3 regions of the Streptomyces sp. NPDC102462 genome follow, and region 2 is predicted to be linked to each of the others. Evidence: riboswitches for the same ligand, from Rfam matches in the RefSeq annotation. Region 2 holds a riboswitch; each other region holds the start of a gene.
What was found. A riboswitch is a leader RNA that binds a small molecule or an ion and turns the genes downstream of it on or off. The one in region 2 is predicted to bind thiamine pyrophosphate.
Positions count from the first base shown of each region.

Region 1 (7,393 bases), on a different contig from region 2:
TGGAGCCGCCGGCGCCGTAGGTCACGGACACGAAGTCGGGAGCCACCGCCTCGACCCTGCGCAGCGCGTTCCACAGGGACCGCTCACCCTTGGGCGTCTTCGGCGCGTAGAACTCGAACGAGTACGTCGTCTTGCCGGTACGCAGGATGTCACGCACAGTGCGCGCGCGGTCGGTCCTGGTGGACGCGGTTCCAAGGGCCATACCCGCAGGTTAGCCAGGGGCGGCCGGTCCCCCAACCGAGGACCGGAAATTTGCCCGATTTGCCGATTTCTTGTCCACTCCTTGGACAGCCTGGGCTCTAGGCCCGCCGCAGCCGCCCGGCGAATTCGGCCGCCGCCGCTCCCGGGTCGTCGGCCTCGGTGATCGCACGGACGACGACCACCCTGCGGGCACCGGCGTCGAGCACCTGGTCGAGGTTGCCCAGGTCGATGCCGCCGATGGCGAACCAGGGCCGGTCGGTGCCCAGGGCGGCCGTGTACCGGACCAGGTCCAGGCCGGGCGCGGGCCGGCCCGGCTTGGTGGGGGTGGGCCAGCACGGGCCGGTGCAGAAGTAGTCCACGCCGTCCTGGACGGCCGCGGCGGCGGCCTCCTCCGGGGCATGCGTGGAGCGGCCCATCAGCACGTCGGCGCCCAGGATGGCGCGGGCCGCGGGCACCGGGAGGTCACCCTGGCCCAGGTGGAGCACGTCGGCACCGGCGGCGTGGGCGACGTCCGCGCGGTCGTTGACCGCGAGCAGCTTGCCGTGCCGGGCGCAGGCGTCGGCGAACACCTCCAGGCGCGCCAGTTCCTCGGCCGCCTCCATGCCCTTGTCCCGCAGCTGCACGATGTCGACGCCGCCGGCCAGGACCGCGTCCAGGAACTCGGCGAGGTCGCCCTGGCGCGTGCGGGCGTCCGTGCACAGGTAAAGCCGCGCCCCGGCAAGCGCCACACGCGCGGCGGTGTAGCCGTCGCTCACGGAATCAGACATACGGTGCGTCCCCCTGAGTACGGTGCGATGGGTGTCGGTTGGTCCGCCGTGGCCTCGGTGCAGCTGTGGCCCACGCGGCTAACGGTGCCACAGGTATTGGCGGTGCCATGCGGGCAGACCCGAAGGAACCCACGAGCCACGCCCCGGGGGCCCGGTGGGGTTCTCGGCTGCGGGTGCGCTCTGGCCGGGGCCGTTCTCCGGCTGGACTTCGGCCGCGGGTGCTGTGACTGGGGCGGGTCCCGACGGGGGTTCTCGGCTGCGGGTGTGCTGTGGCTGGGGGGTGGTTTCCCGGAGGGGTTTCGGCCGCGGGTACGTTGTGGCCCGGGTCCGCTTCCTGGTGGGGCTTCGGCCGCGGGTTCACTCCCCCGCGGCAGCTTCGCCTGTGGGCGCGCTGCGGTCCCTGGCGGGGTCCTGGGCCGTGGGTGTGCTGTGACTGGGGCGGTGCCCGGCGGCGCCTGGGCTGTCGGTGCGCTCTGGCCGGGGGCGGACCGGGGCCATCCCCGGCCCGGCCGAGCCTACTGCTCCGTCACTGGACCAGCTCCACCTGGCCCACGGGTTCGAGTACCCACAGCCACCGACCTGGCGGCGTCTCTTGCCTTGCGGGTCCGGGGCAGACGTGTGCGCACGGCCGGCCGCGGCGCCCCCACGGCCGAAGCCCCGCCGGGGGCGGCCCCGGCCCACGGCACACCCGCGGCACGAGCCCCACCGGAGACCACCCCCGGCCACGGCGCAGCCGCGGCCCCGCAGGGAAGCGGCTGCGCCGGGGAGCGGGTCCGGGCGCAGTGGGCCCGCGGTTGAAGCCCCGCAGGGGGTCGTGGGGTCAGACGGCGAGGGCCTGGGCTCGGCGTTTCACCTCCGTGCCGCGGTTCTCGCTGAGGGCCTGCGCCGGGGTGCCGGGCAGGGTGGGGTCGGGGGTGAACAGCCACTCCAGCATCTCTTCGACCGTGAAGCCGTCGTCCCGCAGCAGCGTCAGGGTCCCGGACAGGCCCTTGACGACCTTGTCCCCGTCGATGAAGGCGGCGGGAACGTGCAGCGCGCGGTTCTCGCCACGGCGTACGGCGATGAGCTGGCCCTCCTTGACCAGCTGCCGCACACGTGTCACCTCGACGCCGAGCTGTTCGGCGATGTCGGGCAGGGTGAGCCAGGCGGGGACGAGAGCATCGATCTTTGCGTCAATCTCGGTCACGGAACCAGCCTGCCATCTGGGACTGACAGTCGGAAGCCGGGACGGTCCGACCTGGGGTGTCCGCGCGTCACGCGGTGGCCTCCTTGAGGGGCCGCGCCGGGTCCGCGAGCAGCTCCGGAGCCATCGGCGTGCCCGCCTCGATCAGCCGCCGCCCCTGCGCCAGGTCACGCGGACGGCCCACGGCCAGCAGAGCGACCAGCCGGTTCGCACGCAGCCAGCAGACGGTCCAGGCGGGCCCCGTGGGGTCCCCGCGCCACAGCAGCGTGTCGGCCGCGGGGTGATGGCCGACGTACTGCACGAAGCGGCCGAACTGCTCGGACCAGAAGTACGGCACCGGGTCGTAGACCGCCGGGGCCTCGCCGATGATGTTCGCGGCGACCGTGCGCGGCCCCTGGAGGGCGTTGTCCCAGTGGTGCACGAGCAGCCGCTCGCCGTAGCGGGCGGAGGGGAAGGAGGCGCAGTCGCCGACCGCGTACACGTCCGGCGCGGAGGTGCGCAGGTACGCGTCGGCCACGACCTCCCGGTGGGCGCCCAGTTCGATGCCGGAGCCGGCCAGCCACCCGGTGGCGGGGCGCGCGCCGATGCCGACGACCACGGCGCCCGCGGGCAGCCGCGAGCCGTCGGCGAGCAGCACCGCGCCGGGCTCGACGCTCGCCACGCGCGCGTTGGTGCGCAGTTCGGTGCCGCTGTCCGCGTACCAGCCGGTCATCGGCGCCGCGACCTCGGCCGGGAGGGCGCCCGCGAGCGGGCGGTCGGCGGCCTCGACCACCGTGACCGCGCAGCCCGCCTCGCGGGCCGCCGTGGCGAACTCGGCGCCGATCCAGCCCGCGCCGACGACCACGATGTCGTGCTGCCGGGCGAGCACGGGCCGCAGCCGTTGGGCGTCGTCCAGGGTGCGCAGCAGATGCACACCGGGGACACCCTCGGCGCCGGGCAGCCGCATCGGTTCGGCGCCGGTGGCGAGGACCAGGACGTCGTACGGCACGGGTCCGGCGGCGGTGTCCAGCTCGTGCTCGCCGGGGCGTACGCCGGTCGCCTCGCGGCCCAGTCGGAGATCGATACCGAGTGCCGTGAAGTCGACCTCGAAGGCGGAGCCCTCGGCCTTGCCGAGCAGTACGGCCTTGGACAGCGGCGGCCGGTCGTAGGGCCGGTGGGGTTCGGCGCCGACCAGGGTGATCGTGCCCCGGTGGCCCTGTTCCCGCAGGGCGACCGCGGTCTGCACCCCGGCCATGCCCGCGCCGACGACGACCACGCGCCGCCCCGGTGCCGGGCTGGGTTGCTGCGTCTGCTGGCTCACGTGATCACCATAGTCACCTGACAATTTGTCAGTCAGGGGGCGTGCTGGGTGACCTGTTGCACAACAGGATCACCGGTGACCGCCGGGGTCCGCGCGACCTGCTCGACGACGCTCGTCCCGCTGCCGGCCTGCGATTCCCACTCCCACGTCTCCGTGAGCCGCACCCGGCCGTCGGGCAGCTCGCCGACGGTCGACACGCAGTGCCCACAGGACGTGCCGCCGTCGTGCTTGAGCTGGACGTACCGGAAGTCCAGCCGGTCGCCGCGGCGGGTGCCGACGAGATACCCGCGCACGATGTCACCGCCGGCGTACTCGGCCCAGATCTCGCCGTCCTTCTCGTGGTACGTGAACCGGGTGCCGGTACCCACCTGACCTGGGGCCTGGTCCGTGACGGGGGCGAGGACGAGACCGTCGAGCGAGCGGGCCATGAACGGAGGCTCCCTTACTGAGGCGGGCGGTGGCGGGCTAGGGTGGCCACCGTACAAGCACTCGCGGGAGCCCGGACGCACCGGGCTGAGAGGGAGGCTGGCGGCCTCCGACCGTACGAACCTGATCCGGGTCATGCCGGCGAAGGGAGGGGCTGGACGCCCATGTCGTCACGTACGTCGGACGTTCTCGTCATCGGGGGCGGAATCATCGGCCTGGTCACGGCCTGGCGGGCCGCGCAGCGCGGGTTCACCACGGCCGTCGTGGACCCCGAGCCGGGCGGCGGGGCCGCGCAGGTCGCGGCCGGGATGCTGGCCGCGGTCACCGAACTGCACCACGGCGAGCAGACGCTGCTCGGCCTGAACCTGGCCTCGGCCCGCCGCTACCCGGACTTCACGGCAGAGCTGACCGAGCTGACCGGCCTGGACCTCGGCTACCGCCGGTGCGGCACCCTCGCCGTCGCGCTGGACGCCGACGACCGGGCGTACCTGCGCGATCTGCACGCGTTGCAGCAGCGCTCCGGGCTGGAGTCCGAGTGGCTGTCCGGCCGGGAGTGCCGCCGCCTGGAGCCGATGCTCGCGCCCGGCGTGCGGGGCGGGCTGCGGGTGGACGCCGACCACCAGATCGACCCGCGCCGGCTGGCCGCCGCGCTGCTCGCGGCGTGCGAACGGGCGGGCGTGGTCCTGCACCGGGCGTGGGCGGAGCGCTGCACGGTGCGCCGGGACCGGGCCGTCGGGGTGACCACCGGGGACGGCACGGAACTGGGCGCGGATCGGGTGGTGCTCGCGGCCGGCAGCCTGAGCGGACGGCTGGCGGGCCTGCCGCGGGACGTGCTGCCGCCGGTGCGGCCGGTGAAGGGGCAGGTGCTGCGGCTGACCGTGCCGAAGCGGTACGCGCCGTTCCTGAGCCGCACCGTGCGGGCCGTGGTGCGCGGCAGCCAGGTGTACCTGGTGCCGCGGGAGAACGGCGAACTGGTCGTCGGGGCGACCAGCGAGGAGCTGGGCTGGGACACGACGGTGACCGCGGGCGGCGTGTACGAGCTACTGCGGGACGCGCACGAGCTGGTGCCGGGGATCACCGAGCTGCCGCTGACCGAGACCCGGGCCGGGCTGCGGCCCGGATCGCCGGACAACGCGCCGCTGCTCGGCCCGACCGCGCTCGACGGGCTGTTCGCGGCCACCGGGCACCATCGCAACGGCGTGCTGCTCACCCCGGTCACCGGGGACGTCATGGCGCACGCCCTGGCCACCGGGGACCTCCCCGAGGTGGCCCGTCCTTTCACGCCCGAGCGCTTCGGCGCCGCCGCCCGCACGGAGCAGCCCGCATGATCATCTCTGTCAACGGGGAGCGCCGGGAGTTCGCGCCCGGCACGGCCCTCGACACCGTCGTCCAGACCCTCACCAGCGCGCCCGGCGGGGTGGCCGCGGCCCTCAACGAAACCGTCGTCCCGCGCGCCCAGTGGCCGTCCACCGCCCTCAGCGAGGGCGACCGCGTCGAAGTCCTCACCGCCGTCCAAGGAGGCTGAGCCATGGCCGACGATCCCTTCGTCCTCGGCGGTACGTCCTTCACGTCCCGGCTGATCATGGGTACGGGCGGTGCGCCCAGCCTCGATGTGCTGGAGCGTGCGCTGGTCGCCTCCGGCACGGAGCTGACGACCGTGGCGATGCGGCGGGTCGACCCCGGTGTGCACGGCTCCGTGCTGTCGGTGCTGCAGCGGCTCGGCATCCGGGTGCTGCCGAACACCGCGGGCTGCTTCACCGCGGGCGAGGCGGTGCTGACCGCGCGGCTGGCCCGGGAAGCGCTCGGCAGCGATCTGGTGAAGCTGGAGGTGATCGCCGACGAGCGGACGCTGCTGCCGGATCCGATCGAGTTGCTGGACGCGGCGGAGACCCTGGTCGACGACGGGTTCACGGTGCTGCCGTACACGAACGACGACCCCGTGCTGGCGCGGAAGCTGGAGGACGTGGGGTGCGCGGCGGTGATGCCGCTCGGCTCGCCGATCGGTTCGGGGCTCGGGATCCGCAACCCGCACAACTTCCAGCTGATCGTGGAGCACGCGCGTGTGCCGGTGATTCTGGACGCGGGAGCCGGTACGGCGTCCGATGTGGCGCTGGCGATGGAACTCGGGTGCGCGGGGGTGATGCTGGCGTCGGCCGTCACCCGGGCGCAGCAACCGGAGCGGATGGCTGCCGCCATGCGGCACGCGGTGGACGCGGGGCGGCTGGCGCGGCTGGCGGGGCGGATTCCGCGGCGGCATTTCGCCACGGCGTCGTCTCCTGCGGAGGGCTTGGCCGTGCTCGACCCGGAGCGGCCTGCGTTCTGAGCGTGGGGCGGGCGCCGGTCCTTGTGGGGGTGCGGGAGCGTCGGCGGGTGCGGGTGGGTGGGGGTGCGGGTGGGTGTTCTCCCACCCGCGCACCGCCCGTTTGCTGTCGGCCGAGTGGTGGACGTTTCCTGTGGGGGCCGAGCGCCGTCGGCGGGTGCGGGTGGGGGGTGGCGGGTCCGGCCGAGTGGTTGGCGTCTCGGGTGGGGGCCGAGCGCCGTCAGCGGGTGCGGGTGGGGGGTGGCGGGTCCGGCCGAGTGGTTGGCGTCTCGGGTGGGGGCCGAGCGCCGTCAGCGGGTGCGGGTGGGGGTGGGGTGCGTCACAGGTTGGTTGTAGTCGTGCTGTTGCGACGGTGGAACCAGGGGCGCTGTCGGTCCCGGATCGTAAACTCACCAGCGTGGATACGACCCTTCAGGACCCTCTCGTCGGGCAGGTGCTCGACGGACGTTATCGCGTCGAGGCGCGGATCGCGGTCGGCGGGATGGCCACGGTCTACCGGGCCCTGGACACCCGCCTCGACCGCATCCTCGCCCTCAAGGTGATGCATCCGGCGCTGGCGGCCGACGGGTCGTTCGTGGAGCGGTTCATCCGGGAGGCGAAGTCGGTCGCCCGGCTCGCCCACCCCAACGTCGTCCAGGTGTTCGACCAGGGCGCGGACGGGTCGTATGTCTACCTGGCCATGGAGTACGTCGCCGGCTGCACCCTGCGCGACGTGCTGCGGGAGCGGGGCGCGCTCCAGCCGCGGGCCGCGCTGGACATCCTGGAGCCGGTGCTGGCCGCGCTCGGCGCCGCACACCGCGCCGGGTTCGTGCACCGGGACATGAAGCCCGAGAACGTGCTCATAGGCGACGACGGGCGGGTCAAGGTCGCGGACTTCGGCCTTGTGCGGTCGGTGGACACGGTGACCAGTACGACGGGGGCCGTGCTGGGGACCGTGGCGTATCTCGCGCCGGAGCAGATCGAGAACGGCACCGCGGACCCCCGTGTCGACGTGTACGCGTGCGGCGTGGTCCTGTACGAGATGCTGACCGGGGCAAAGCCGCATGAGGGTGACTCCCCGGCGGTGGTGCTCTACAAGCACCTCCACGAGGACGTGCCGCCGCCCTCGGCCGCCGTGCCGGGGCTGCCGTACGAGCTGGACGAGCTGGTCGCCTCGGCCACCGCCCGCACGGCGGCGGTCCGGCCGCATGACGCCG
Region 1 covers NZ_JBIWKB010000009.1:168,345-175,737, forward strand. Annotated here, with positions in the region: gene metF (methylenetetrahydrofolate reductase [NAD(P)H]) at 1-202, opposite strand, end outside; gene thiE (thiamine phosphate synthase) at 300-968, opposite strand; gene ACIRFL_RS11085 (Rv2175c family DNA-binding protein) at 1,789-2,154, opposite strand; gene ACIRFL_RS11090 (NAD(P)/FAD-dependent oxidoreductase) at 2,222-3,451, opposite strand; gene ACIRFL_RS11095 (hypothetical protein) at 3,484-3,879, opposite strand; TPP riboswitch at 3,933-4,044, shown strand; gene thiO (glycine oxidase ThiO) at 4,042-5,205, shown strand; gene thiS (sulfur carrier protein ThiS) at 5,202-5,402, shown strand; gene ACIRFL_RS11110 (thiazole synthase) at 5,406-6,200, shown strand; gene pknB (Stk1 family PASTA domain-containing Ser/Thr kinase) at 6,595-7,393, shown strand, end outside.
Region 1: linked by a shared signal. The riboswitch ahead of thiO (glycine oxidase ThiO) and the one ahead of ACIRFL_RS13655 (thiamine ABC transporter substrate binding subunit) in region 2 are both predicted to bind thiamine pyrophosphate.

Region 2 (7,393 bases):
ATGAACACGGTCGCGCCGAACTCCCCGAGCGACACGGCGAACGCGAACCCGGCCGCGACCAGCAGCGCCCGCCGCACCAGCGGCAGATCGACCTCCCGCCACACCCGCCAGGGCGACGCCCCGAGCACGGCCGCCGCCTCCCGCAGCCGCCCGTCGACGGCCCGCAGCACCGGCAGCATCGTGCGCACCACGAAGGGCACGCCGACCAGTGCCTGCGCGAGCGGGACGAGGATCCAGGACTGCCGCAGATCCAGCGGCGGTTCGTCGAGGGCGATCAGGAATCCGAAGCCGACGGTCACGGCCGAGACGCCGAGCGGCAGCATCAGCAGCGCGTCGAAGCCCCGGACGATCCGGTCCGCGACGGGGACGCCCCCGGTCTGGCGACGCCGGGAAGGGGGGAGCCGGGACAGCGCGGCGGCGGCCAGGGCGCCGATCAGCACCGCGATGGCGGTGGCGACGACCGCGTACCGCAGGGAGTTGCCGACCGCCGCGATCGGCGCCACCAGGAACGTGCCGCCGTCCTCGTGGGTCAGGGCCCGGTAGTAGCGCAGCCCGGGGGCGTCGAGGGAGCGCTGCACCAGCACCGCGAGCGGCAGCAGGACGAGCGCCGTGACGGTGACGAGGACCCCGGCGAGCAGCGCCCACTGCCCCGCCCCGCGCGGCCGGCGCGCCGTCAGCGAGGCGTCGACCAGGCGCAGCGCGGTCTCCCGCCGCCGTACCGTCCAGGCGTGCACGGCGAGGACCGCGCCCACCGCCGCGAACTGGACGAGGGTGAGGACCGCGGCCGTTGACAGGTCGAAGATCTGGGACGTCTGCCGGTAGATCTCCACTTCGAGCGTGGCGAAGGTGGGGCCGCCGAGGATCTGCACCACGCCGAAGGAGGTGAAGGTGAACAGGAACACCATCAGCGCGGCGGCGGCCACCGCCGGGGCAAGCGCCGGCAGGGTCACCTTGCGCCAGGCGGTCAGCGGCCCGGCACCCAGCATCCGCGCGGCCTCCTCCTGGCGCGGGTCCAGCCCGGACCACAGGCCGCCGACGGTGCGGACGACGACGGCGTAGTTGAAGAAGACATGCGCGAGCAGGATCGCCCACACCGTGGTGTCCAGCCGTACGCCCCACAGGTCGTCGAGGAGCCCGCCGCGCCCGACGAGGGCGAGGAAGGCCGTGCCGACCACGACGGTCGGCAGCACGAACGGCACGGTGACCACGGCCCGCAGCAGCCGCTTGCCGGGGAAGTCGAGGCGCGCGAAGACATACGCGCCGGGCAGCGCCACCAGCAGGGTGAGCGCCGTGGAGGCAAGCGCCTGCCAGGTGGTGAACCACAGCACGTGCCGGATGTCGGAGCGGGTCACGACGTCCGTGATCCGCCCCAACTGCCAGGCACCGTCCGGCTTCAGCCCGCGGGCGACGATGGCGGCCACCGGCCAGGCGAAGAAGACGGCGAAGAACGCGACCGGCCCGGCCATCAGCGCGAGCCGCGCCACGCTCCCCGCACGCCGCCCGTCCATGCCCGCACCGGCCGCTCCCGCGGTCCCGGTCTCCCGGTCCGTCTCGGCCGCCTCCGTGGCTTCGGCTACTTCAGTACGAGCGAGGTCCACGACTTGACCCACTGGTCACGGTTGGCGGCGATCCGGTCGGGCGCCAGAGTCTGGGGATCCTTGGCCTGCGGGCCGTACTTCACGAACTCCTGCGGCACCTTCGCGTCCGCGCGGACCGGATAGACGTACATGTTGAGCGGCATGTCCTCCTGGAACTCCTTGCTGATCAGGAAGTCGAGGAGGGCCTTGCCGCCCGCGCTGTTGCGGGCGCCGGTGAGCAGTCCGGCGTACTCGGTCTGCCGGAAGCAGGTGCCGGCGGCCACTCCGGTGGGCGCGGTGGCCGGCTTCGGGTCGGCGTAGACGACCTCGGCGGGCGGCGAGGAGGCGTAGGACACGACGAGCGGCCGGTCGCCGCCCGCCTTACGGCCGCCGGCCGAACCGGAGAACTCCTCGTCGTAGGCCTGCTCCCAGCCGTCCACCACCTTGACGCCGTTGGCCTTGAGCTTCTTCCAGTACTCCGGCCAGCCCCCGTCGCCGTACCGGGCGGCGGTGCCCAGCAGAAAGCCGAGGCCGGGCGAGGAGGTGGCGGCGTTCTCGGTGACGAGGAGGTTCTTGTACGCGGGTTCGACCAGGTCGTCGAAGGTCTGCGGCGGGGTCAGCCCGTGCCGGTCGAAGTAGGCCTTGTCGTAGTTGACGCAGATGTCGCCGGTGTCGATGGGGGTCACCCGGTGCCCGGACGTGCCGGACCGGAACTCGGGCCGCAGCCCGTCCAAGCCCCGGGCCTCGTACGGCTGGAACAGCCCGTTGTCCAGGGCCCGCGACAGCAGGGTGTTGTCGACGCCGAAGAAGACGTCGCCCTGCGGGTTGTCCTTGGTCAGGATCGCCTTGTTGACGGCCTGTCCGGCGTCGCCGTCCTTGAGGACCTTGACGGTGTAGCCCGACCGCTGCTCGAAATCCTTGAGGACGTTCTTCGAGACGGCCCATGAGTCGTGGCTGACAAGGGTGACGGTCTTGGAGTCCGCGGCGGCCCCGTCGTCGCTGGACCCGCACGCGGACAGTGTGACCAGTGCGAGCCCGGCCGCGGCGGCCACCAGGGTCTTGGTGTGCAACTGGATTCCTCCTGGGGTTGACCAGGAAGAGACGCGGCCCTGCCCGGACTTCGCGAGGGATGTCCGGGCAGGGCGCAACAGCTTGAGTGAGGACCGATCTCCCTACCCAGAATGACCTGGGCGAGGTTCGGAGGGTCTGCGGCCCGTGTGCCGCACTCTCAGCGCTGTGGCGCTCCCCTGTCGGAAATTATGAAGGTATGACGTAATGGACGCCCTCAGACTACCGTCCGGCTACCGCTCGGTGGCAGCCAGCTGACCGCAGGCGCCGTCGATCTCCTGACCGCGGGTGTCCCGGACGGTCACCGGCACCCCGTGCGCCTCGATGGCCGCCACGAAGGCCTTCTCGTCCTCGGGCCTGGACGCGGTCCACTTGGAGCCCGGCGTCGGATTGAGCGGGATCAGATTGACGTGCACGGGCCTGCCCTTGAGCAGCCGGCCGAGCCGGTCGCCGCGCCACGCCTGGTCGTTGATGTCCCGGATCAGCGCGTACTCGATGGACAGCCGGCGCCCGGACCGCGCGGCGTACTCGAAGCCGGCGTCCAGCACCTCGCGCACCTTCCACCGCGTGTTGACGGGCACGAGGGTGTCGCGCAGCTCGTCGTCGGGCGCGTGCAGGGAGATGGCGAGGCGGCACTTGAAGCCCTCGTCGGCGAACCGGTGGATGGCCGGGACGAGTCCGACGGTGGAGACGGTGATGCCGCGCTGGGACAGCCCGAGCCCGTCCGGCTCGGGATCGGTGAGGGCCCGGATGGCGCCCACGACCCGCTTGTAGTTGGCGAGCGGCTCGCCCATGCCCATGAAGACGATGTTGGACAGCCGGGCGGGGCCGCCCGGCACCTCGCCGTCCCTGAGCGAACGCATGCCGTCCACGATCTGGTGCACGATCTCGGCGGTCGACAGGTTCCGGTCCAGCCCGGCCTGCCCGGTGGCGCAGAACGGGCAGTTCATCCCGCAGCCCGCCTGCGAGCTGATGCACATGGTCACCCGGTCCGGGTAGCGCATGAGCACCGACTCGACGAGCGTCCCGTCGAACAGCCGCCACAGGGTCTTGCGGGTGGTGCCCTGGTCGGTCGACAGATGCCGTACGACCGTCATCAGCTCGGGGAACAGCGCCTCGCGCAGCCGGGCCCGCGAGGCGGCCGGGATGTCGGTCCACTGCTCCGGGTCGTGCGTGTACCGCGCGAAGTAGTGCTGCGCGAGCTGCTTCGCCCGGAACGGCTTCTCACCGATCGCGGCGACCGCCTCCTTGCGTTCGGCGGGCGACAGATCGGCAAGATGCCGCGGCGGCCGCTGAGCACCGCGCGGGGCGACAAAGGTGAGTTCTCCGGGCTTAGGCATGGCTCGACCAGTGTCGCACGAGTGGGCCGGTGACCACTTCGGTGGTGCCGGGGGACGCGCAGTGCCCGGCCCCGGAAGGGGGGCAGGGGACTGCGCGGACGGACGACGACCCGTCACCGCCCCGGCAGCGGAGGTTCACGTGGAGCCGACGAACAGGACCATCAGCAGCCACACCACGGGCGCCGTCGGCAGCAGCGAGTCGAGGCGGTCCATGATGCCGCCGTGACCGGGAAGCAGCGTCCCCATGTCCTTGATGCCCAGGTCCCGCTTGATCATGGACTCGCCGAGGTCGCCGAGGGTGGCGCTGGCCGCGACCGCGAGGCCGAGGAGCAGTCCCTGCCACCAGGCGCCGCCGTCGATCAGCAACTGCATGCACAGGGCGCCGGCGACCATCGCGAACAGCACCGCGCCGAGCAGCCCTTCGCGGGTCTTGCCGGGGCTGATCCGCGGGGCGAGCTTGTGACTGCCGAAGCGCCAGCCGACCGCGTACGCGCCGGTGTCGCTGACGACGGTGAGGATCAGGAAGGTCAGGACGCGGCGCGGACCGTCGTCGGCGTCCAGCATCATTGCCACGAACGTGGCGAGGAACGGCACGTAGAAGGCCGCGAAGACGCCCGCCGTGACGTCTCTGAGATAGCCCTCAGGCGGCTGCGTCATGCGCCACACGAGGACCGCGAGCGCGGTCAGCGCCATGGCCACCCAGGCGCCCTGGGCGCCCCGGACATAACCGGCGACGACCATCGCGGCGCCGCCGAGCGCCAGCGGGACCAGGGGTGCCCTGATGCCCTTGCGCTCCTGTAGCCGGTTGGTCAGCTCCCACAGCCCGACCACCACGGCGACCGCTATGACGCCGACGAAGACGGCCTTGACGATGAACAGGGACGCGAGGATGACCACACCGAGCCCGACGCCGACGCCTATGGCGGCACCCAGGTCCCGGCCCGCACTCTTCTTCTGCGGTGCGGGAGCGGGCTGTCGTGCGTCGGGCATGGGCTCCGGATTCTGCGGCGCCGCCCCGTGGGGCTGCGCCGACGGGGTCTCGGTGTAGTACGCACCGTCGTGGTACGCACCGCTGCGGAACGTCTCGTCGCGGGCCGGGGGGCCGCTCAGCCGAGCGGCCCCCCGGTCCCGGTCCTGGTCTCCGCCCTGCGCGGGTACGTCGTCGGGGACGATGGGCATGGGGCGAGTCTGCTGCGCGTCATGCGCATCGTACGCGGGACCCGCCGGGGCGGCCCCCCGGCCGTACCCCTGCCCGGGGCCGTGCTCGGCGGGCCCCCAGTACCCGGCTTGTGGCGGCGCCCCCCAGGAAGAGTCGTTCATCAGACCTCAAGCAGCTCCGCTTCCTTGTGCTTGAGGAGCTCGTCCACCTGGGCGACGTACTTCGCCGTGGTGTCGTCCAGCTCCTTCTCCGCACGGCGGCCCTCGTCCTCGCCGACCTCGCCGTCCTTGATCAGCTTGTCGATGGCTTCCTTGGCCTTGCGCCGCACGGAGCGGATGGAGATCTTGGCGTCCTCGGCCTTGCCCTTGGCGACCTTGATGTACTCGCGCCGGCGTTCCTCGGTGAGCTCGGGGAACACCACACGGATGATGTTGCCGTCGTTGCTGGGGTTGACCCCCAGGTCGGAGTCGCGGATCGCCTGCTCGATGTTGCGCAGCGCGCTCTTGTCGAACGGGGTGACGACCGCCATGCGCGGCTCCGGCACGGAGAACGAGGCCAGTTGGTTGATCGGCGTCGGCGCGCCGTAGTAGTCGGCCACGATCTTGTTGAACATGGCCGGGTGTGCACGGCCGGTGCGGATCGCGGCGAAGTCCTCCTTGGCGACCACGACGGCCTTCTCCATCTTCTCCTCGGCTTCGAGGAGGGTCTCTTCGATCACCACTTGCTCCTGCGTGTCTTGAGTAGGCCCGGCTGCGGTTCCTGGTCGGGGCCCACGGCCGGCTGCGTCGCGTCTTCTTCCTGCACGGTTCCCGACCGGGCAGGTGATTGTCCATCCCCCGGTCAGGGTCCGGGTGATTCTCCGGTCAGTGCCGACCGTCCTGGTCACCCACGAGTGTGCCGATCTTCTCACCCTTGACGGCACGGGCGATATTGCCCTCCGCGAGAAGCTCGAAGACAAGGATGGGGAGCTTGTTGTCGCGGCACAGCGTGATGGCGGTGGCGTCGGCGACCTTGAGGTCGCGGGTGATGACCTCGCCGTAGCCGAGGGAGTCGAACTTGACGGCGTCCGGGTTGGCCTTCGGGTCCGAGTCGTAAACCCCGTCCACCCCGTTCTTGCCCATCAGCAGCGCCTCAGCGTCGATCTCCAGGGCGCGCTGGGCCGCGGTGGTGTCGGTGGAGAAGTACGGCATGCCCATACCGGCGCCGAAGATCACCACGCGGCCCTTCTCCAGGTGCCGCACCGCACGCAGCGGGATGTACGGCTCGGCGACCTGCCCCATGGTGATGGCGGTCTGCACCCGGGACTGGATGCCCTCCTTCTCCAGGAAGTCCTGGAGGGCGAGGCAGTTCATCACCGTGCCGAGCATGCCCATGTAGTCGGAGCGGGCCCGGTCCATGCCGCGCTGCTGGAGCTCGGCGCCGCGGAAGAAGTTGCCGCCGCCGATGACGACCGCGATCTGCGCGCCGTCCCGGACGACGGCGGCGATCTCACGGGCGATCTTGTGCACCACATCGGGATCCACGCCCAGGCCCCCGCCACCGGAGAATGCCTCTCCGGACAGCTTCAGCAGAAACCGGCCGCGAACTTTGCCGTCGTCGCTCTTTTGGGGCTTGGTGGTCATGGGATCCGCCTCTTTCACGTGGTGCGCATGCGAAGAAGGCCATTGCCGATGGGGTCGCTCTTCGCTCCCATGCGCGGCAATGGCCTCCTCGTCAGATCTGCTGCCGTCCGCCGCGTGCCCGGGTGCGGCGGTGTGCGCGGACGACTGCTGTCGACCCTATCGGGGTCGCGTGTCGATCGCGGTACGGACTCAGATGCCGACCTTGATGCGCGTGAAGCGCTTCAGGGTGACACCGGCCTCCTCCAGAACCTTCTGGACCGACTTCTTGTTGTCGAGGGCGTACGGCTGGCCGAGCAGCGTCGCGTCCTTGAAGAAGCCGTTCAGACGGCCCTCGACGATCTTGGCGATCGCGGCCTCGGGCTTGCCCTCGGCGCGGGTGGTCTCCTCGGCGATGCGGCGCTCGGACTCGACGACCTCGGCCGGGACGTCCTCCTTGGAGAGGTACTTGGGCGCGAAGGCGGCGATGTGCTGGGCGACGCCCTTGGCGATCTCGGCGTTCGGCTTGTCCAGCTCGACCAGGACACCGATCTGCGGGGGCAGGTCGGGCATGGTGCGGTGCATGTACGCGGTCACGAAGCCGTCGGCGAACTGCGCGAAGCGGTCCAGGACGATCTTCTCGCCGAGGTT
Region 2 covers NZ_JBIWKB010000012.1:116,735-124,127, reverse strand. Annotated here, with positions in the region: gene ACIRFL_RS13660 (ABC transporter permease) at 1-1,466, opposite strand, end outside; gene ACIRFL_RS13655 (thiamine ABC transporter substrate binding subunit) at 1,574-2,647, opposite strand; TPP riboswitch at 2,729-2,836, opposite strand; gene rlmN (23S rRNA (adenine(2503)-C(2))-methyltransferase RlmN) at 2,879-3,985, opposite strand; gene ACIRFL_RS13645 (phosphatidate cytidylyltransferase) at 4,121-5,305, opposite strand; gene frr (ribosome recycling factor) at 5,305-5,862, opposite strand; gene pyrH (UMP kinase) at 6,008-6,766, opposite strand; gene tsf (translation elongation factor Ts) at 6,956-7,393, opposite strand, start outside.

Region 3 (7,393 bases), on a different contig from region 2:
TGGACGACGCGGCGCGCCGCGACCACCTCGACCGCTACCCGGTGCAGTCCCTCACCCCGTACACCGTGCGTGACGACCACAGCCTGCTGCGGCGTCTGGAGCGGATGCGGCGGATGGAACCGGTGACGGAGCGGCAGGAGTACGCACTGGGCACGGTCTGCGCCGCCGTGCCGATCACGGTCGGTGCCACGGCGGCCACGATGGCCATCTCGATGCCCGCCCGCCAGGCCGACCGGCTGCTGCCCGCGGTGGAGCAGCTGCAGGCCGGGATCGGACGCCATCTTGGGGCGCTCGCGCTCTCTATCAGTATCTGAAAACTCACTCCTTGTGATCTGTCGCATACGTTCAGCAAGATGCCCTCAGCGGCAGTGGGGTCATTCGAGGCCGGTCGGCGTTACACGACGGGGTAGGCGATGCGCGAGTCCGTACAGGCAGAGGTCATGATGAGCTTTCTCGTGTCCGAGGAGCTCTCTTTCCGCATTCCGGTGGAGCTGCGGTACGAGACCTGTGATCCCTATGCCGTACGGCTGACCTTCCATCTGCCCGGGGACGCCCCGGTGACCTGGGCCTTCGGGCGGGAGCTGCTGGTCGACGGCGTGGGCAGGCCGTGCGGGGACGGGGATGTGCACATCGCGCCCAGCGATCCCGACGTTCTGGGTGAGGTGCTGATCCGGCTTCAGGTCGGCGGCGACCAGGCCGTGTTCCGCTCCTCGGCGCCACCGCTGGTGGCGTTCCTGGACCGTACGGACAAGCTGGTGCCGCTGGGCCAGGAGGGGGCGCTGGCCGACTTCGACGCCCATCTCGACGAGGCCCTGGACCGCATCCTGGCCGAGGAGCAGAGCGCCGGCTGAGGCGTCCTGCGCCGCCGCAGAGACCGCTTGAGCGTGCCGCACCGATTGTGCAGGAACGCTTCTTCTTGTCCGTTTGCGGCCTTCCGTCGGCTCCCCCGCGTCCGCCGCGCGGGACGTCACCGCTTGCGGCGCCTGCCCCGTCCGCCCCGCGCCACGGCGGGTTGCCCCGCCCCCGCGGGGCGCTCCGCCGCCCCCGCGGGCCGCTGCCCCGACCGGTCGGCCGACACCACCAGTGCCGCCAGCGCCGTGGTGACGGGCACCGACGCGACGAGGCCGATCGAGCCCACCAGGGTGCGGACGATCTCCTCCGCCACCAGTTCGCTGTTGGCGACCGTGCCGACACTGCTCTGCGCGATCGAGAAGAGCAGCAGCAGCGGCAGCGCCGCACCGGCATAGGCGAGGACGAGCGTGTTGACGACGGATGCGATGTGGTCGCGGCCGATGCGGATGCCCGCCCGGTACAGCCCGCGCCAGCCCATCGAGGGATTGGCCTCGTGCAGCTCCCAGACGGCCGACGTCTGGGTCACCGTCACATCGTCCAGGACGCCCAGTGAGCCGATGATGACGCCGGCCAGGAGCAGACCGCTCATGTCGATCGCCGGATACAGACCGTGGATGAGGCCGGTGTTGTCGTCCGTGTTGCCCGTCAGCGCGGCCCAGCCGATGAACCCCGAGCCGAGGACGCCGATCAGCAGGAGCGAGACCAGTGTGCCGAGCACCGCCACCGAGGTCCGGGCCGACAGCCCATGACAGGTGTACAGGGCGATCAGCATGATGGCGCTCGCTCCGACCACCGCCACGACCAGCGGGTTCGAGCCCTGGAGAATGGCGGGCAGGATGAAGAGGGTCAGCACCAGGAAGCTGATGGCCAGGGCGACCAGCGCCATCACGCCACGCATCCGGCCCACCACCACGACGGCGAGCGCGAAGATACCGGCGAGCAGCACCAGAGGGAACTTCCGGTTCACGTCGGTGACCGAGTACTGCAGGTCCTTCGGCGCCGACGGCTCGTATGCGACGACGACCTTCTCGCCCTGGTGCAACTGCCGTGACTGGTCCGGCTGGACGATCTCCGTGAACGTACGGCCCTCGTCCTTGCCGGTGTCGACCCGGATCGTGGCCTTCTTGCAGGTGCCGGTCGCCTGCTGCTGTGCGGAACTGCCCTCGGCGGTGGAGGTGTCACCGGTCGGAGTGTCCCCCGAGGCGTTCACCGACTTGCAGCTGACCGTGACGACCCGGGTGACCGTGGCCTGCTGCGTCTGCCGGTCGAAGCCCACCCCGGTGCGCTCGTGCGACGGGGCGCCACCGGGCCAGAGCACCACGAGGCCGACGACGACCGCCGCGGCGAACGGGATGAGGACGGCCGCGATGACCTTGCGCAGATGCTTGGACACGGGCGCCGCGGGGCCATGACCGTGACTGTGCGCGTGGCCGTGTCCGGGCCCGTGGCCGTCGCCGGAATCGTGGCCCTCGTGGCCGTGTCCGCCGTCCTGTGCCGAGCCGTGTCTGCGCTGCGGCCCGGACGGGGGGTGGGGGGACTGCTGCATCGTGGTCACCGACCGATCATCGCAAGAACGACAGGGGCCCTCTGTTCACCGCGCCCGAATTGACGCTAGCGTGGAGGCACCTTTGCACACGCGGGAGCTCGGAGCACCGGGCTGAGAGGGCGCTGACCTCCGTCTTCGCGATGTTTCACGTGGAACGAGTGATGTTTCACAGGAAGCACCGATGGACGGACACCGCTGCGTCGACCGCCGAACCTGTTACCGGGTAATGCCGGCGTAGGGAGTAGGTCTCATGACCAACAAGGACGTACGCACGCCTGCCTCCACACAGCATGCGGTGAACGGATCCGCCAACGGGTCCGAGGGCGCCGATGACACGGAGGCGGGGCGGTCCATCGGCTGGCACAAGGGGTATGTCGCGGGCTCGCGCCCCGATGTGCGGGTGCCGGTCCGTCAGGTGCACCTGACCAACGGGGAGTCGGTGACGCTCTACGACACCTCGGGCCCGTACACCGATCCGCTCGTCGAGACCGATGTCCGCAGGGGCCTGCCGCCGCTGCGCGAGAACTGGATCAACGCCCGTGGTGACACGGAGGAGTACGCGGGCCGCCCCGTCCGTCCCGAGGACGACGGGATCAAGCACACCTCGCCGCGCGGCGGTCTGCGCAACCTGGACGCGGTCTTCCCGGGCCGCCCGCGCCAGCCGCGCCGGGGCCGAGACGGCGGGGCGGTCACCCAACTCGCCTATGCGCGGCGGGGCGAGATCACTGCGGAGATGGAGTTCGTGGCGGTCAGAGAGAACGTTTCTCCCGAGGTGGTCCGCGAGGAGATCGCCGCCGGCCGGGCCGTGCTGCCCGCCAATGTCAACCACCCGGAGATCGAGCCGATGATCATCGGCAAACGGTTCCTGGTGAAGGTCAACGCCAACATCGGCAACTCCGCGGTGACGTCCTCCATCGAGGAGGAGGTCGAGAAGATGACCTGGGCGACCCGCTGGGGCGCCGACACGGTCATGGACCTGTCCACCGGGCGCAATATCCACACCACCCGCGAGTGGGTGCTGCGCAACTCCCCCGTGCCCATCGGCACGGTGCCGCTGTACCAGGCCCTGGAGAAGGTCGACGGCAGGGCCGAGGAACTGACCTGGGAGATCTACAAGGACACGGTCATCGAGCAGGCCGAGCAGGGTGTGGACTACATGACGGTCCACGCCGGGGTACGGCTGCCGTTCGTGCCGCTGACCGCGAACCGCAAGACCGGCATCGTCTCGCGCGGCGGATCGATCATGGCCGCCTGGTGCCTGGCGCACCACAAGGAGTCGTTCCTGTACGAGAACTTCGAGGAACTGTGCCAGATCCTCGCCGCCTACGACGTCACCTACTCGCTCGGCGACGGCCTGCGCCCCGGTTCGATCGCGGACGCCAACGACAAGGCGCAGTTCGCCGAGTTGCGCACGCTCGGGGAACTCAACCGGATCGCGAGGCGTTTCCATGTACAGACGATGATCGAGGGCCCGGGACACGTCCCGATGCACAAGATCAAGGAGAACATCGACCTTCAGCAGGAGATCTGCGATGAAGCTCCGTTCTATACGCTCGGCCCGCTGACGACGGACGTCGCTCCGGCCTACGACCACATCACCTCCGGCATCGGCGCGGCGATGATCGCCTGGTGGGGCACGGCGATGCTCTGCTACGTCACGCCCAAGGAGCACCTGGGTCTGCCCAACCGGGACGACGTCAAGACCGGCGTCATCACCTACAAGATCGCCGCCCATGCGGCCGACCTCGCCAAGGGGCACCCGGGTGCGCAGGAGTGGGACGACGCGCTGTCCGACGCCCGCTTCGAGTTCCGGTGGGAAGACCAGTTCAATCTCGCCCTGGACCCGGACACGGCACGGGAGTTCCACGACGAGACGCTTCCGGCGGAACCCGCCAAGACCGCCCATTTCTGCTCCATGTGCGGACCGAAGTTCTGCTCGATGAAGATCAGCCACAGCATCACGGAACGGTTCGGCGGTGACGCGGTCGACGGGGCCTCACCCGAGGACATCGCCGAGGGAATGCTCCAGAAGTCGAAGGAGTTCGCGGCCGGCGGCAATCGGGTGTACCTGCCGGTCGCCGACTGATCGCGGCGTCGTCCCGAACACCCGGGAACATGGCCGGAAAACGGTGTTCCCGGCGTCGGGGCGTCTGGGGAGTCGACGGGTTCGACCGGGTGCCCGGCTTGCGCCCCCGCGGGGGCGCAAGCCGGGATCACTCGGGCTGGTGGTCCGGGCCGCCGAAGTCCGGGCTCGTGTAGTCCGGGCTGCTGAAGCTCGGACGTGAGCCCGATGCGGAGCCGTCCTCGGGGCTGCTGAAGCCCGGGCGGCCGTAGCCGAGGCGCGGCATGCGGCTGGTCGGCGCAGGCGGGTGCGTGCGCAGGGTCGCCGTCGTGCCGGGTTCCGCCAGTGCGTCCCGCAGGAACGGCAGGATGCCCCGCTCCAGCAGGGCCTCCTGCCAGGCTTCCCGCGCCCGGACCAACTCGGTGTTCGCCGCCGCGTACGCCCCCACCTCCAGCGAGGGGCGGTTGCGCAGGGCGGTGAGCAGCAGGCCGACGGCGGCGACGAGGATCGCGGCCGCGGTCACCGCACCGAACACCCAGCCCGCGGTGAGCATGGTCTGGGCGAACGCCGGCTCGGGGTCGAGCATCTTCAGGACGTAGCCGACGAGCAGGAATATCGCCGCGGCGGTTCCGGCGAGGACGGGGGCCAGGACCGCGACGACGGCGATGGCGCCCGCGCCGGTGGTCTCGGCGGCCTCGCCCAGAGTGGTGGCGAGCCCCACCGCGCCCGAGCCCGGGTCCGTGGAACCGGACTCCCGGGTGGACGACGACGGGGTGGACGGCGCCGGCTGGCGCAGTTCCTCGCGGACCTTCACATAGTGCTGGTACTCGGTCGCCGCGGCCGCCGTGATGAGTGCGGAGGCGTTCAGCGCCATCGTGCGCAGCTGTTCGGAGTTCAGCCGCTGTCCCACAGCGGCGAGGTCAGGGCGGTGTGGTGCGGAGCGCAGCGCCTCATCGAGGATCCGCTCGTAGTCCTGGCGGTCCTCGTTCAGCAGGTGCTGCGGAACGCTGTTCATGTGCATCCCCCGATGCTCCGTAGGGCTTGGGGCTCGCACGCCGGCGAGCCGTCGGGCAGAAACGGAGGGGAGCCTGCTACGGATAAGCCGATGGTAGAGCCGTGACGGTGCGCGGTGACAGGGGGTTGCCGGAAATTGGCAGCCGGCCGGCGCGGACGTCGTGGCGGGGCGCCTGCCCCAAGAACCCTCAGATATCCAGGGGAAGTTGCTGGACCAGCAGCTTTCCGGCCATGGTCACGCCGCCGTCCATCGCGATGGCGAGCCCGTCGGCGTAGACGTGCGGTCCTTTGACCACCGGGCCGGCGCCCTCTTCGCCGTCCTCGGAGCCGACCTGCCCGAGCAGATAGGGAATCGGGCTGTGGCCGTGAACGATCCGGGTGCCGCCGTACGTATCGAGCAGCGAGCGGACGGCGTCGGCGCCGCCCTCGTCGCGGAAGGAGAAGCGTTTGGTGAACTTACGGAACAGGTCCCAGCACTCGTCCGCGTCATTGCGGATGAGGGTCTCGCGGACGGTGTCGTTGACGGCCTCGATCGAGTCGCCGTAGTCGAGGTAGGCGGTGGTGTCGGAGTGCACGAGCAGATAGCCGTCGACCTCCTCGACGGCGTCGAGGCGAGCCATCCACTGCAGATGGTGGTCCTGGAGCCGGTCCATGTCGGTCTTCTGGCCACCGTTGAGGAGCCAGGCGGCCTGGAAAGTGGCGGTGCCCGCGCCGGAGTTGACGGGGGTGTCGCCGAACCGCTTGGCGCCCAGCAGGAGCAGTTCGTGGTTGCCCATGAGGGCCTTGCAGTAGCCGCCGGCCGCGGCGGCCTCGGCGGACAGCCGCATCACGAGGTCGATGACGCCGATGCCGTCGGGGCCGCGGTCGGTGAAGTCGCCGAGGAACCAGAGCCGGGCGGTACCCGCGCACCAGTTGCCCGCGGTGTCGATCAGGCCCTTGTGCTGGAGGGCGGCGACCAGTTCGTCGAGGTACCCGTGCACATCGCCGACCACGAACAGCGCGCCGGGGCCGGCCGCCGGCTGCGCGGCGGGGGCGGGCGCGGGTTCGACGGGCGCCTGGGGCGCATCGCCGCGGGTGATGACGGGCAGGTCGCGTTCGGTGGGGGTGTAGCCCTCCGGGTAGCCCTCCTCGACGGGCGTGACGGTGCCGCCGGGGTGGGCGCTGGGGTCGTACGGACCGGTGTCGTTGACGTACGCGGGCACCCGGAAGTCGCGCAACGTCGCCGTCCGCTCCGCTTCGGGTCCCTGACCGGCCCCCTGAGTCATCCGACCCCTCCACCATCGCGCCGCATCTGCACCACATCGGACTGCCTGGTCGCAGCGGTCCGCGGTGTCGTGGGCCCATCATAGGAATGCGGATCGCGCCATGTGATGACCCAGGGGTGGTGAATCGGGGCAGGAGCGCGGATCACCGCGGCTTTCGCCCCGATTGGTCGCTGCTGTCACCACCGGGGCCGGGGCGCGCCCGCCGCCGGCCCCGGACCACTAGTTCTCCTCCGGCACCCGGGGCGGGCTGACCGTCGTGCGCGGCGGACGCCGCTGGGACGACGTGCGCACGATCAGTTCGGTCGGTATCACCTGCTCGACCGGCCGGTCCGTCTCGACTCCCTCGATGGCGTCGATGAGGAGCTGGACCACGGCCGTGCCGATGCGGCGCGGCTTCAGCGAGAGCGTGGTGATGGGCGGCTCGGTGTTGGCGTACACGGTCGACTCGCTGCAGCACACGAGGAGCAGGTCGTCCGGGACGCGCAGGCCGTAGCGGCGGGCGGCGGCGAGCAGATCGGTGCCGTTGGGGTCGAACAGGCCGTAGACGGCGTCGGGGCGGTCCGGGCGGGCCAGCAGCCGGTCTGCGGCGACGGCGCCGGCGCAGGGGTCGTGCGCCGGGTATGCCTCGTACACCGGGTCCTGGCCGACGCGCTC
Region 3 covers NZ_JBIWKB010000003.1:153,563-160,955, forward strand. Annotated here, with positions in the region: gene ACIRFL_RS04355 (IclR family transcriptional regulator) at 1-314, shown strand, start outside; gene ACIRFL_RS04360 (SsgA family sporulation/cell division regulator) at 414-851, shown strand; gene ACIRFL_RS04365 (YibE/F family protein) at 968-2,398, opposite strand; TPP riboswitch at 2,479-2,656, shown strand; gene thiC (phosphomethylpyrimidine synthase ThiC) at 2,649-4,484, shown strand; gene ACIRFL_RS04375 (hypothetical protein) at 4,612-5,481, opposite strand; gene ACIRFL_RS04380 (metallophosphoesterase) at 5,663-6,739, opposite strand; gene ACIRFL_RS04385 (LacI family DNA-binding transcriptional regulator) at 6,959-7,393, opposite strand, start outside.
Region 3: linked by a shared signal. The riboswitch ahead of thiC (phosphomethylpyrimidine synthase ThiC) and the one ahead of ACIRFL_RS13655 (thiamine ABC transporter substrate binding subunit) in region 2 are both predicted to bind thiamine pyrophosphate.